DNA from 3 places in the Pseudoalteromonas sp. 20-MNA-CIBAN-0454 genome. Region 3 is predicted to be linked to each of the others. Evidence: predicted binding sites of a transcription regulator. Region 3 holds the regulator's gene; each other region holds the start of a gene.
What was found. Region 3 encodes LexA, which represses DNA repair genes until DNA is damaged. Its sites were predicted from a motif close to TACTGTATNNNNATACAGTA; they were not measured.

Region 1 (5,016 bases), on a different contig from region 3:
ATTACATTTTTATCAGCTAATTTTGCGGCTGCTAGGCCTAATGCGGCTGACTTTCCTCGGCCTCTATCTGCATTGATCAGTAGCGGTCTATTGGCGCGACCATGAGCTACTTTTACTATTTGTGCTACGCAGTTTTTCTGCGGTTCAAAATCAATATTACTGTGCAGGACATAGTTATAATTATTATTGATGCAGCCAAATTCTTCACTGTAATGCAAGGCCGGTAAGCTTTTAATAATAGAGCTGAAACGCTGATTGAATAAACTATATTGATTGCTGTGGCCATGAGACTGGACACTTTTTAATGCGGGATCTTGCCAGTTATTTAGGTTACCCAGCTCAGGAAGTAATACAAACAATACTCCGCCAGCTCTAACTGTACCAGCAATTGCGGCCAACTTATCGGGGTATAAGCCACTAAAGCCATCGTAAATGGCGTGGGTAAATTCTTGTCCTAATATTTGGTGAATGTGTGCAGGCCATTGAGCATTTTTAAGTGCACAATGTTTAGATAGAGTAAGTGTATTAGTATTTTGTACTAGTGAGTTTGTCAGCTCATAGCACCAATTATCATTGCCAGTAACAAGCACTAGCTGGCGGTGATGCGCGCCAGCTAATTGTTGTTCTAGTTGTATGAGTTGCTTTTTATATAGCTTGTAGTCTTGCATATGCCGTTACTAACCACTTACTACCTAAATCATCAAAGTTGACTTGTACGCGAGATTGCGCACCCGCACCTTCGTAATTAAGTACTGTACCAATACCAAATTTAGCATGCAGTACACGTTGCCCCAAGTTAAAGCCGCTATCTTCAAATGCAGCGTGACTAACTGATGCGCTAAAACGCCCTGCAGCGGGTGGTCGAGATACTTGGGTTTTAATACGAATTTCTTCAACACAGTCCTCGGGAATTTCCCGTAAAAAGCGCGATGGTGTATGGTATTTTTCTTGTCCATATAAACGACGGCTTTCGGCATGGCTAATATATAGTTTATCCATAGCGCGGGTCATACCTACATAACAAAGGCGGCGTTCTTCTTCTAAACGGCCAGACTCTTCATTACTTTGTTGAGAAGGGAACATACCTTCCTCTACGCCAACCATAAACACTAACGGAAATTCTAAACCTTTAGCTGAGTGCAATGTCATCATTTGTACGGCGTCTTCGTGCTCTTCTGCTTGTCCTTCACCAGATTCAAGCGAGGTATGCGCTAAAAAGCCTTGTAGAGGAGAGCTATATTCTTCTTCCTCAGGCAATTCGTACTGATCGCAAGCGCTAATAAGTTCTTCTAAGTTTTCTACTCGGGCACGGCCTTTTTCACCTTTTTCGGCTTGGTACATTGCCATTAACCCAGAAGTTTGAATAACGTATTTAGCTTGCTCATGTAGCGTTAGATCGCTAATTTTATCTTCAATATGCTCTACTAGTTCGACAAACTTACTCACTGCACCAGAAGCGCGGCCAGATAAATGTTGTTGCTCTACAATTGCTTTTGCTGCATACCAAAGTGGTAACGATTCGGCGCGTGCACAGTCGCGTATATGGCTTAGCGTTTTATCGCCAATACCACGAGCTGGAGTATTAATTACTCGTTCAAATGCAGCATCGTCTTGACGGTTACCTATTATGCGTAAGTACGACAGGGCGTCTTTAATTTCTTGGCGTTCGAAGAATCGCATGCCGCCATAAATACGATACTTTAGGCCTTCTTGTAGCATGGCTTCTTCGAGTACACGTGATTGCGCATTACTTCTATATAAAATAGCCGCATCTTGCAGCGCATTGCCGGCATTTAACCAACTACGCAGTTTACTACTTACAAAACGCGCTTCGTCTAACTCGTTAAATGCGGCGTAAATAGAAATAGGTTCGCCCTCGTTACCGTCGGTCCATAAGCTTTTACCCATACGCTCTGAGTTATTTTGGATCAGGGCATTTGAGGCTTTTAATATAGTGGCGGTTGAGCGATAGTTTTGCTCAAGACGAATGGTCTCTGCGCTAAAGTCAGTTAAAAAACGTTTAATATTTTCTATTTTTGCACCGCGCCAACCATAAATACTCTGATCGTCATCGCCAACAATCATAATACTATTGGAGTCGCCAGCAAGTAGCTTTAACCATGCGTATTGTATGGTGTTGGTGTCTTGAAACTCGTCTACTAACATGTGTGCAAAGCGCTGTTGATAATGGCGCAGTAGTGTAGGGTTATTTTTGAGTACTTCGTAGCTGCGCAGTAGTATTTCGGCAAAATCGACTAAGCCTGCTCTGTCGCATGCTTCTTGATACGCCGCGTACACGCGCAGCATCATTTGCTCGTTAATATCGTAGGCTTGAATATCTTTAGGGCGAAGTGCTTCATCTTTTTTAGCGCTTATGTACCAACCAAACTGTTTAGCGGGCCATTTTTTATCATCAATATTCATCGATTTTAATAAACGTTTGATCATACGTAGCTGATCGTCTGAGTCTAAAATTTGAAATGCTTCGGGTAATTTTGCTTCACGGTGGTGCGCGCGTAAAATACGGTGCGACAAACCATGGAAAGTACCAATCCACATACCACCAACCGGCGCTTTTAGCGTCTCTTCAACGCGAGTACGCATCTCTTTAGCTGCTTTATTAGTAAAGGTAACCGCAAAAATACTATACGCTGAGGCTTGCTCAACTTGCATTAGCCAAGCAATACGATGAACCAACACTCGTGTTTTACCAGACCCAGCACCTGCTAATACCAGCATGTTTTGTAGTGGGGCTGCAACGGCATCGCGTTGTTTGTCGTTTAAGCCATCGAGTAATTGTGAAACGTCCATCGTTACGCCTTTTTAATCAATAATGCGGGCAGTATAGCAGGTGTTTTTGTTAGGCTAAATAAAATACTGTTTTTATACACAGCTATTCATAAAATTATGTTCTAAACTAGTAGCTTGATAGCGAATCAAAAACGGAAAGGTTAAAAAGATATAATAAAAATTGCTAATTTGACCTCAATTTAGTAAAAATCACCACAGCGTTAAACTGATAAAAATACAACTATATGATTTGTAACATTTATTAAATTGGCATAGAGTGTGTAAGTAATTCTATAGCTAAAATATAAAAATTAAATAAACTACAGAGGTTAGTATGTCAGGACAAGGTTCAGGCGGTAACGTAATCGCAGCATTATGTAATATATTTTTCCCGGGGTTGGGGCAGCTAGTGCAAGGGCGTATTCTTGCCGCGCTTATATTCGCTATATTATTTTTTGGTGGTGCGGCATTATGGTTTTTAATTGTGCCAGGAATAATTGCCGCTATTGTATATGTTTGGGCAATTATTGATGCAGCACGTTATAGATCGTGACGTAATTAATATTAAAGCTTTATAAAATAGCGCCTTTTGGCGCTATTTTGCTTTTTAGCGTCTGCAGCTATTTACGTATATAATTGCGCAACTAACGATTTAAAAGCGATACGTATGGAATATCAATTTATTCGCGATCCAATTAGCGGATTACGCATTAAAATAAGTAGCGAGCATGCCATAATTGGCCGCTGGTTAAACGAAGAAATAGGCAAAGATAAAATAGCTATGGTGCAAGCGCTTATTGCATCGGTGAGTTCAAGCTTTGAGCCTTTAACGCTAAAGGGCCAAGAAATAGATTTAATTTTAACGAAAGACGAAGCTCTATTTGAAGCCCATGCTCTGCACCAAGACAGTGAAGATCTTATGGCTTATCAAGACGACGATTTAATGCTTGAAGAAAATGGCCTAAGCAGTGGTTGTGGTTTTGAAGATTTTATAGACCTAATAAACTCATGGCATGAGTTTACGACTTCAAGATAAACATAGTTAGCACACTAATGAAAATATACAGCAATGCACAACAAGCATTTTATCTGTATTATTACACTAATGAAAATTTAGCTAATCAAAAACGACAGGAATTGATATGTCTGCCAATTTAAACAAACTAGTAGTGATGCTAGAAATGCAAAATGCCATGAATACCAAAGTACATGACCAATGGTTTAGCCAAGGGTTTGATTGGTACAGAGCCATTTGGGTTGAGTGTGCAGAAATGCTCGATCATTACGGTTGGAAATGGTGGAAAAAACAAACGCCTGATACCGAACAAGTTATTTTAGAGTTAGTGGATATTTTTCATTTTGGCTTGTCACTCAGAATTGACGGTATCACCAGCTACGAAAAAATAGCTAAACAGCTTGAGCTAGAATTAAGCACTGCCCATCAAGCCGATGACTTTAAGCAAACACTGGAAGTATTGGCGGCATCTGCTGTCGCAGATAAAACTTTTAATGCGGCTGCTTTTGCAGGTTGTATGGCACAAATAGGTATGAATATTGACGATTTATACCGAGGTTATGTAGGTAAAAATACCTTAAACTTCTTCCGCCAAGATCATGGCTATAAAGATGGCAGTTACATTAAAGTGTGGGATGGCCAAGAAGATAACGAGCATTTAGTAGAAGTTGTTAAAAGCCTTAATACCGAACATGCAGATTTTGCAAAATTAGTGTACGAAGGCTTAGAGGCACGATATCCAACAAAATAGTTTGCGCTAAAATAATTAAATTAGCTTGCGATAGTCGGTAACATTTAAGTAATCGGCTATATCGTTATGTGGTTGTTGGCTGTCTGGGTTAGCAACCGCAAGCAAGTGTTCAATACCGTATTGGCGTGCTGCGTTGAGCACAGGAACACTATCATCAACAAAAAGCGTACGGCTTTTATTAAATCCTAAGTCACTTTGCACCTGTTGCCATAAGCTTTGCTGCTCTTTACTTACCCCATATTCATGAGTCGATACGACTCCATCTAAGTAGTTATCAATTGCAGTTTGCTCAAATTTAAGCATTACACACTCAGGGTGGGCGTTAGTAAGTAAAATTAACTCTTTACCTGCTTTTTTAAGTTCAGTTAAAAAGTACGGCACATCGTCGCGCACTTTTATTAAGTGCTTAGACTGTCGCTTTAGTTCCATAATAGGCAGGTTTAACTGTTGCTCCCAATAA
Region 2 (5,016 bases), on a different contig from region 3:
ACCACCCATTACATTTAGTAAGCGCTTAATTATAAAGCGTACGCTGTAACTGCTTTGATATTGCAATAACCAATTATATTAATAGAACTTGGCAAACGATTGCGTCATCACTCTAACTATTAAATTACTTGTCTGTAATATAAAGCCGCTAACTCTCTACACTTAAGCGCATTTTAGCGATACTTTATTTTATTAATGGATTAATAATTGATTTAATATAAAAAAAGCATCCAAAAATTAAATGCAATTGCTATAATAGGCTCAAATGGTATGACATTAAATGCCGTTATCATTAAACCAAGGTAATTAGGAACGTAATGAAGAAAATATTCACGCTAAATCACGAGAAAATCAAATATCCTCGTATGGTTGACGCCGCAAAGCATGAAGTGAAAAAATATTTGAAAAGAGAGCGTAATAAAACTCTACCACTCGATGCTGATTACTGGGCGTTTGATTGTAAGTTTGGTAATACCGCTGAAGATGCACAAGTAGTGCACGTTGCAGAGCTTAGTAATCATATAAGCGAAATAGAAAAGCAAAGCTTAACTTCTTTTTATGTAGAAATATTAGCGCGCCCAGCTCAACGTCAACAACCAGATTTGGATGACGACGAATAAGACGCTTATAAAGTAATTTGCGTAATTTTTAAAATGGGCCTATTGGCCCATTTTTTGTTTGTACGTTTATACAAACGCGATTTAAAACTTGAGCACTCAAGTGCAAGCTGTTTATAAGCAGTGCTTACTCTTCGTATTTCCCTGAAAATTATGGCTGGTGACTTTCTAAAACAATTAATAACAACTCAGTATCGCCATTTTTATATTTAGGCGTTGGTTGTAAGTTTGATTAAAAAGCCTTAACTTTATTACATTTGCATAACATAAGGCTGTATTATACTGTGATAGTTGATAATTATAGAAAACAGTAGTATTTATGCCATTAAATTATGCCGATAGCGATTTAAAACTTAGCCTTAAAGCCTCAAAAGTCCTCATTGTAGATGATCAGTTACTCAGCTTAATTGTACTGAAAAAAATACTATCAAAGCACTTTATTGTTAATACCGCCAACAGCGGTGAAGAAGCAGTTGAAATATGTAAATCAAATACTCCCGATATCGTACTGCTTGATATTTCAATGGACGGCATATGCGGTATAGAAACCTGTTTAAAACTTAAAACGACGACACAAACCCAAGATATTCCCGTTATATTTGTTACCTCCTTTGAAAATCAAGAAGAGGACTGCTGGGAAGCGGGCGCGGTAGACTTTATTCAAAAACCGATTAACCCAGAAACCTTATGCAGAAGAGTAAGAGCGCACTTAACTATTAAGCTGCAACATGACTTATTAAGCCAAAAAGTGTTTCTTGATGACTTAACTAAAGTATTTAACCGTCGTTATTTTGATACTCATATTAATAAAATACAATTGAGTGCATTAAGAGAGAATGCAGAATATGCTTTATTACTTATGGATATTGATTACTTTAAGCAATACAACGATATTTATGGACACGTAGAAGGCGACGCTGTTTTACACTTAGTTGCTCAAACAATTGCCAACAGCCTACAAAGGCCAAGCGATTTTGTTGCCCGATATGGCGGCGAAGAATTTGTGGTTGTGCTACCGCATACCAACGAGGAAGGCGCTCGCTGTGTTGCTGAAAAAATTAAAAATAACATATCCGGCTTGGGTGTTTTACATAAGTACTCAGAGTTTGAATTTGTCACTATAAGTATAGGTGGGGCTACGTTATTGCAATCAGACGAAGGCAGCATAGATATTTTGCAACGCGCAGATAAAAAAATGTACGCCGCTAAAGCACAAGGGCGAAATAAGGTGTGCTTTTAAAGCGCACTGTACCAAAATATGCAGTAGAGCAGTTATTAACGCAGTCCTATAGGTATGTAAATTGCCAATAGTTGCTCAAAAGAAAAGTTTAATTTTAGCCATACACCGCTTCATAACAGCGATTACTAGGTATGGCTATTTGTATTTAAGGTTTAGTTGCCTGCAATTACCTACTTTACTCACCGCACAGTTAGTTGCAGTTTGTTATATGCTATGACACTTTTTATATTTTTTGCCACTTTGGCAAGGACAGTTATCATTTCTGCTTATTTTAATATCGGCTACCGGAAATAGTGTGCCATCAAGGTAGCGCCACTGCCCATCTTGTTTAATAAACAACGATTTTTCGTGCAACTCACAATACAGGTTTTGGTAAAAGTAATTTACTTTAAATGTTACAAACCCTTCGCTTGCATCGTGCTCAGTGTCGATAACGGTTAGCTTTATAAAGCGGCAGCTATCTGCAAAGTCTTTAATCTCTTTTACAGGGTTTTCTGCCTGCTTTTCACTTGCATAAGTTTGATAAACATAAGTTGCATTTTTAAGTACATATGCACTGTAGCGAGCACGCATAAGTTGCTCAGGTGTTTCAGCTATTTTTGATGCTAAATGAAGTGGTTCACAGCAGTCAGCATAGTTTTGCTGGCTGCCACAAAAGCAAGGAGAAGTCGTTAATGAGGTCATAATACTAATATAAAGAGTTTAAAACACGAGTTTAACAAGCTTATTGAGTCAGTGGTATCTCAAGGTTGTGAGTATTTTTAGTAAAACAGTAAAGCTTAGTATTTGTAGTGCTTAAATTTAATGATAGCTGTGTCAGCTGTTGATCATTAATAATATCAGTCCAGGTAATAACCGCAGCAAAGTTTCCGTTGTGCAGCGCCGAGCTAAGTACATACTCTAAGTTTACTAAATGTTTTTGCCTGATCACCAGTAATTTGCTGGTGTCAATGGAGCATGAATCAAGCAAGGCTTTACTCGGTACATGGTCAGGGGCAATCAGCAGTGTCCATGCATTTAAGCTGTTGTATTGGTGTAATACTTTAAGCAATTCAAAGGTTGCTGAAATTTCATCTTCAATTTGAATTAAATTTACACAATCACTTTTATCGTCTTGCTGATAACTTTTAACGGTTCTTACGGTAATAGGCTGTAACATAAATTTCTCACTCACTGGGTTTTTATACAGTACCCATATACAGTAGTTTATACAGTGTTATGGTGCAAGTGTTTTTTTGCTAATTATTTGTACAGTCATTCAGTTTTAAATTTTTACACGGATAAAAAAACAAAAATAACTATTAAAAACAGAGCGTTAATATTTTAGGTATATATTTATATTTTTTATTAAAGTTATGCGGCGAATAGCACCTATACAGTACTTTATGCTCTATTATTTACGTTAAAGTAAAGCTGATTGCTCAGCATATAAGCACGGTAATTATTATTTTTAAAACCTGAAGTACATACGTATTACCGTGTCATATTTATTATTTCAGCTACTTCAATAACTTAATGCATAACAAGGTAAAATGTCCGGTATTTCGCTATTTTTATGCTAAAATCTCGCCACTTTTTACTACCTTAAGTTTGTTATGCTCGAAGCCTTATTTAAAATCCGCGCAAATGATTCCTCAGTACAACGTGAATGTGTTGCCGGTATGACTACTTTTATTACTATGGTTTATATTGTTTTTGTTAATCCAGCAATGCTTGCCCAAGCAGGAATGGATCAAGGCGCTGCGTTTGTAGCTACATGTATTGCAGCTGCAATAGGCTGTTTTATTATGGGCCTATGGGCCAATTATCCGTTAGCGTTAGCGCCGGGTATGGGATTAAATGCTTTTTTTACCTATGGCGTTGTTTTAGGAATGGGCTATACCTGGGAAGCGGCATTAGGTGCTGTGTTTATGTCGGGTTGTATATTTTTATTTTTAAGTTTATTTAAAGTACGAGAGTGGATTATTAATGCCATTCCACTGGTGCTAAAACAAGCAATAGCGACCGGTATTGGTGCTTTTTTGGCGCTAATTGCGCTTAAAAGTGCAGGGATCATAGTATCTAGCCCTGCAACCTTAGTGCAGCTAGGTGATATTACTGCACCTGGGCCATTACTTGCTATTTTAAGTTTTTTTGTGATTGCGGCATTGTTATATCGCGATTTTAAAAGTGGTGTGTTAATTAGTATTTTACTGGTAACAGGTATTGCTTTGGCTTTTGGTTTGGTTGAATATCAGGGGGTTATGTCTATGCCGCCGTCAATTTTACCAACCTTTATGCAACTTGATTTTAGTGCGGCATTTGAGCTTTCAATGTTGAGTGTTATTTTTGCATTTTTATTTGTAGATTTATTTGATACCTCAGGCACCCTGGTTGCAGTCACGCAAAAAGCAGGGCTTGCAGATGAAAAAGGCAATATGCCACGTTTAGGGCGCGCTCTTAGCGCTGATAGCACTGCCACTATTGCTGGTGCAATGCTTGGTACATCTACTACTACATCTTACATAGAGTCGGTGGCTGGCGTTTCTGTAGGCGGACGCACAGGCTTAACAGCCGTTGTTGTGGGTATTTGTTTTTTATTGATGATGTTTTTTGCGCCACTAGCGCAAATGGTGCCAGCGTATGCCACTGCCGGTGCTATTTTATATGTTTCGGTACTTATGCTACAAAACTTAAAGTTTGTAAACTGGGACGACATGACAGATGCCATTCCTGTTAGTGTGGTGTTATTAATGACCCCGCTGACATTTTCTATTGCTCACGGTATAGCGCTTGGGTTTATTTCATACACTGCGGTTAAGGTATTATGCGGTAAAAAGGATCAAGTAAGTATTAGTGTGTGGATTTTAACGGCATTGTTTATTGTTAAGTTTGCATTTTTATCTTAAAAAACTTATTTATCTATCAATAAAAAAAGCCCATACAATTTTGTATGGGCTTTTTTTATAAATTATAGTACTAATTTACCATTTCTTTTTCGGAGCAAACAATATGTCTAGGTCATCTTGCTCTTGTTCAGTTTTCTTTTTAAGTGCATCGGCATTCGATGCTCTTAACTCAACACTAATAGCTTCTAAGTAGCCTTCTACTTCTTGATATTTAGCAGTTACATATGGATCGCTATACGATACCGCACTGAGTGAGGCATGGGCTTTTTCA
Region 3 (5,016 bases):
GACAATGTCGGAAATTCAATTTTTAAATGTAGACCTAGAGCTTGAGTCAAAGCAAGATATTAGCGTGCTTGTAGCTGACCTAAAAAAAATCGCCACTATTTTACATTATGATAAAGACGAATACCGTCAGTTAGCGCGTATAGAAGTAACAGGCGAAATATCTTCACCGGATAAAGCAATTAACCACTTATGTGAGTTAGTAGAGTCATGCTCGCGGGCTGCACTTAAGCAATGGTTGAGTTGTTCGCGCCGTACCTTTGATATTGGTTTTGAATCGGGCACTTCGCCAAAGTGTTTTAACCAAGCGCTGCACGCCGATACATTATTACGTATATCGGCAATTGGTGCAGGCATGGAAATTACTATTTACCCGCTAGAAAAATAGCCTTAGCCTTTGCGCTCTACAACAGCTGCGGTCATTTTTGATACGCAGCAAAGCTCGCCGCGACTATTCGTTATTTTTATTTCCCATACTGAGCTACGCTTGCCAATATGAAACGCTTTTGCGGTGGCGGTTAAGGTGCCATTACGCGAGGCTTTTAAATGGCTGGCACTGATCTCTTGCCCTACACAATAAAATTTAGTGAAGTCGACCACAAAATTAGCCGCGTAGCTGGCAACACTTTCGGCTAAAACCACGTTTGCTCCGCCATGCACCATGCCTATAGGGTTATGGTGCGCAGGAATTGCTGGCATAGTGGCAACTAAGTAATCATCACCAATTTCAGTTATTTCAATCCCCATGGTTTTCATCAGTGTACCTTGGCCATTTATGCCTTGGTCTAACTGCTTACAAAACGCTAAAGTAATAGGTTGATGCCAAATACTCATTGTTACTCCTTTAAAGGTTGAAAACGATAACCGATAATACGATTTTTCATGGCGATATGATAGCCAAATTAGTGCAGCTACTGCATGGTAATACAGTGCTACTTTTTGCTTTCTACATAGTGCTTAATTTCATCGAGATCTTTTTTTAGCATTTTACGCATCGAACTTTTAAGAAAAAACCCTATCACTGCAGAGATCATTTTTACCCAAATAGACTCAGAGCTATCAGAAAAAGTCATGGTTAAACAGGTGCTAGGTTCGGCGGCGGTAAGTGACAGCTTAGTGGTATAAACTGCCCCGCCATTTTCTGCGCGAGTGCAATAGTATTCATTAGTAACAGCTTCGGTGATCCACATGGTTTCTGAGGCTGCTTTGCCAAAAATTTTTCGTGTTTCTAACCATTTTAGGCCCACTAGCCCTTGTGGTGGCTTCTCGATTATTTTTACATCAATAATGCCAGACAGCATATTGGCACTGTTTTCGATGTCAGTTATTGCCGCCCATACTTTACGTTTAGGACCGTTAATTATTACCGCTACAGTGATATTCATAACACTCTCCGTTAATTCACATTGATGAAGTTAAGGCCCATTACAAAAACGATAGCTAACTAATTTTTAATAACAGTAACAACTTAGTAGTTATGTAATTAATGTAACGTAAAACTAACACTATCGTGATCTGCGTAATTTTATCTGTAATTTACTTGGTAATTTTAAGCTTAGACCAATGCCACCTTTGGCAGCAAAGGCGAGGAGTAATTTAAATTTGCGATTTTCAGATAACTGTATATACTCACAGTTAAATGTACTGTATGGAAAACCAGTTGTATGCGACCATTAACTAACCGCCAAGCGCAAATACTCGAACTTATTAAAGTGTTTATTAAAGACACTGGTATGCCTCCTACACGCGCAGAAATTGCACAAACATTAGGCTTTAAAAGTGCTAATGCAGCAGAAGAGCATTTAAAAGCGCTGGCTAAAAAAGGCGCTATTAAAATGAAACCAGGCGCTAGCCGTGGTATTCAACTTATTGAAGAAGATGAACCAGAACAACTTGGTTTACCGTTAATAGGCCGTGTAGCTGCCGGCGAACCTATTTTGGCGCAACAACATGTTGAGAGCCATTGTAAAATTGACCCGTTAATGTTTAAACCCGCTGCCGATTTTTTATTGCGTGTAAATGGTATGAGCATGCGAGATATTGGTATTATGGATGGTGATTTACTGGCTGTTCATCGCACTCAAGTTGCCGAAAATGGCCAAGTTATTGTTGCCCGCGTTGATGACGATGTAACTGTAAAACGCTTAGAAAAAGCAGGCAAAAAAGTATTATTGCATGCTGAAAATAAAGAATTTTCGTCGATAGAAGTGGATCTTGAAAACGAATCTTTTAATATTGAAGGCTTAGCTGTTGGGGTTATTCGTAATGCTGACTGGATGTGACAATTAAGCTGTTATAGCTATGTAAAATATCGGCATAATTTAATAGCTCAGATAATTAATGCGCACTTTTTAGTGCGCTTTTTTTTGCCTTTTTTTTGTGAAAATTCCGCTGCAATGAAAAAATTATATTAAGTTTATGTTTTTTATCATTTAAGTATTTAATACTCGTTATCGCTGTCTTTTTATTTGTAACCCTTGCTGTTGCTCACTTCCTGCTTAGAACAAAATTAAATAAATCCCATATTTACGCTAATCCCCTAATATTATTTGATTATTTTTCAAACTAAAACTTGCTAGTTGTTCAATTATTAACTAATTGTTAATGGGCTGGACTAACAATAACTCACAGCTTTAGTTTTGAGAAAATATATTTATATATCCGGCAGCAATACAAAAATAAAAAATAACAAATTGGCATTTAAAGCTTATGTCTTTTTGTTTTGCACTCGCAACAGTATTAAAGGAGCTGTCACATGGGTAAATTGAGCTCTACCTTGTGGCTTATATTGTTTGTTTTTCCGCAGTTAGCATTGGCAAATAGCCAATATAATATGCGCAAAGGCGTAACCGATATAAGTAATAATGTTTATCAACTACACATGACCATATTTTTAATATGCTGTGTAATAGGCGTGATTGTATTTGCCGTTATGTTTTGGGCACTTATTCATCATCGTAAATCTAAAGGAGCAGTTGCTGCTCAATTTCACGAAAGTACCAAAGTAGAAATACTCTGGACAGCAATTCCATTTGTTATTTTAATAGCAATGGCAGTCCCCGCAACTAAAACATTAATAGCGATGGAAGATGCCAGTAAAGCGGATATCACTATTAAAGTAACTGGTTCACAATGGAAATGGCATTACGAATATATGGGGGAAGATGTTGAGTTTTACTCAATACTTGCCACACCGCAAAATGAAATTGCTAACCTAGCCGATAAAAACCCCAACTATTTACTTGAGGTAGATAAGCCTCTGGTATTACCGATCAATAAAAAAGTACGCTTTTTAATGACCTCCGACGATGTTATTCATTCTTGGTGGGTGCCCGATTTTGCTATTAAAAAAGATGCAAACCCGGGGTTTATTAACGAAACGTGGACCAACATAAACGAAGTCGGTATTTATCGCGGTCAGTGTGCTGAGCTATGCGGTAAAGATCATGGCTTTATGCCAGTGGTAGTAGAGGCTAAGTCAGAGGCCGATTTTAAAGTTTGGCTAGCAGATGCTAAACAAGCAAAGCAAAAAGCAGCAGCAGCAGATGCTGCATTACTTGACCAAACACTCCCTAAAGAAGAATTAATGACTTTGGGTGAGCAAGTGTATATGGCCAATTGTGCTGCATGTCATCAGCCCACAGGGTTAGGTTTGCCAGGCGTTTTTCCTGCACTTAAAGGCAGCCCGATAGTGCTTGGCGATATAAAAGACCACATTGATATTGTTATTCACGGAAGCCCCGGCACAGCCATGCAAGCCTTTGCTAAACAGCTCTCTATAAAGCAATTAGCAGCGGTAATTACTTATAAGCGTAATGCATGGGGTAATGATACCGGTGATGTAATTCAACCAAGTGAAATACAGGCAGCACTTGATGCCGATGGGGAGGCGAACTAATGAGTAGCATAGTAGAACAACCTGACATTAATGAAGCTCACCACGCTCATCATCCTGCTAAAGGCTTTAAGCGTTGGTTATATACCACTAATCATAAAGATATAGGTAGCTTGTACTTAATTTTTTCGCTAACTATGTTTTTTATTGGTGGTGCTATGGCTATGGTGATCCGCGCTGAGTTATTTCAGCCAGGATTGCAATTAGTCGATCCTCACTTTTTTAATCAAATGACCACGGTTCATGGATTGATTATGGTATTTGGTGCCGTTATGCCGGCCTTTACTGGCTTAGCTAACTGGATGGTGCCATTAATGATTGGCGCGCCTGATATGGCCTTACCCCGAATGAATAACTGGAGTTTTTGGATTTTACCATTCGCGTTTTTAATTTTATTATCATCGCTATTAATGCCCGGTGGCGGTCCTGCGTTTGGTTGGACTTTTTATGCGCCGCTGTCCACAACCTACAGTAATGACAATACCGCCATGTTTGTATTTGCTGTGCATATTATGGGTATTAGCTCCATTATGGGGGCAATTAATGTAATTGTAACCATAGTTAACTTGCGTGCCCCAGGCATGACTTGGATGAAGGTCCCTATGTTTGTATGGACTTGGCTGATAACGGCATTTTTATTAATTGCGGTTATGCCGGTACTCGCAGGTGCAGTGACCATGGTGCTCACCGATAAATACTTTGCAACCAGCTTTTTTGATGCAGCTGGTGGCGGTGATCCGGTGATGTTTCAGCACATATTTTGGTTTTTTGGCCACCCCGAAGTATACATAATGATTTTGCCGGCTTTTGGCATTATTTCTACTATAGTTCCTACCTTTTCGCGTAAAAAACTTTTTGGTTATTCCTCCATGGTATATGCCACGGCGTCAATTGCGTTGTTGAGTTTTACAGTGTGGGCGCATCATATGTTTACTACCGGTATGCCGGTGGCTGGCGAGCTGTTTTTTATGTACGCGACTATGCTGATATCGGTGCCCACTGGAGTAAAAATATTTAATTGGGTAGCCACTATGTGGCGCGGTTCAATTACGTTTGAAGTCCCCATGCTGTTTAGTATTGCTTTTATTGTGTTGTTTACCTTAGGTGGTTTTTCGGGATTGATG

Region 1: the regulator LexA is predicted to act here: its motif matches at 2,876-2,895, upstream of uvrD (DNA helicase II).
Region 2: the regulator LexA is predicted to act here: its motif matches at 3,042-3,061, upstream of AAEZ22_RS00830 (SulA-like leucine-rich domain-containing protein).

The regions. Positions count from the first base shown of each region.
Region 1 covers NZ_JBEOOB010000058.1:1,840-6,855, reverse strand. The annotation lists gene AAEZ22_RS17495 (tRNA(Met) cytidine acetyltransferase TmcA domain-containing protein) at 1-668, opposite strand, end outside; gene uvrD (DNA helicase II) at 646-2,811, opposite strand; gene AAEZ22_RS17485 (hypothetical protein) at 3,125-3,343, shown strand; gene AAEZ22_RS17480 (YacL family protein) at 3,458-3,826, shown strand; gene AAEZ22_RS17475 (dUTP diphosphatase) at 3,933-4,556, shown strand; gene yrfG (GMP/IMP nucleotidase) at 4,572-5,016, opposite strand, start outside.
Region 2 covers NZ_JBEOOB010000001.1:175,144-180,159, reverse strand. The annotation lists gene AAEZ22_RS00850 (VC2046/SO_2500 family protein) at 1-29, shown strand, start outside; gene AAEZ22_RS00845 (DUF6172 family protein) at 318-620, shown strand; gene AAEZ22_RS00840 (GGDEF domain-containing response regulator) at 937-1,857, shown strand; gene AAEZ22_RS00835 (YchJ family protein) at 2,062-2,541, opposite strand; gene AAEZ22_RS00830 (SulA-like leucine-rich domain-containing protein) at 2,582-3,016, opposite strand; gene AAEZ22_RS00825 (NCS2 family permease) at 3,453-4,745, shown strand; gene AAEZ22_RS00820 (hypothetical protein) at 4,821-5,016, opposite strand, start outside.
Region 3 covers NZ_JBEOOB010000013.1:30,606-35,621, forward strand. The annotation lists gene AAEZ22_RS08280 (hypothetical protein) at 5-385, shown strand; gene AAEZ22_RS08285 (PaaI family thioesterase) at 388-831, opposite strand; gene AAEZ22_RS08290 (SRPBCC family protein) at 930-1,382, opposite strand; gene lexA (transcriptional repressor LexA) at 1,662-2,279, shown strand; gene coxB (cytochrome c oxidase subunit II) at 2,753-3,895, shown strand; gene ctaD (cytochrome c oxidase subunit I) at 3,895-5,016, shown strand, end outside.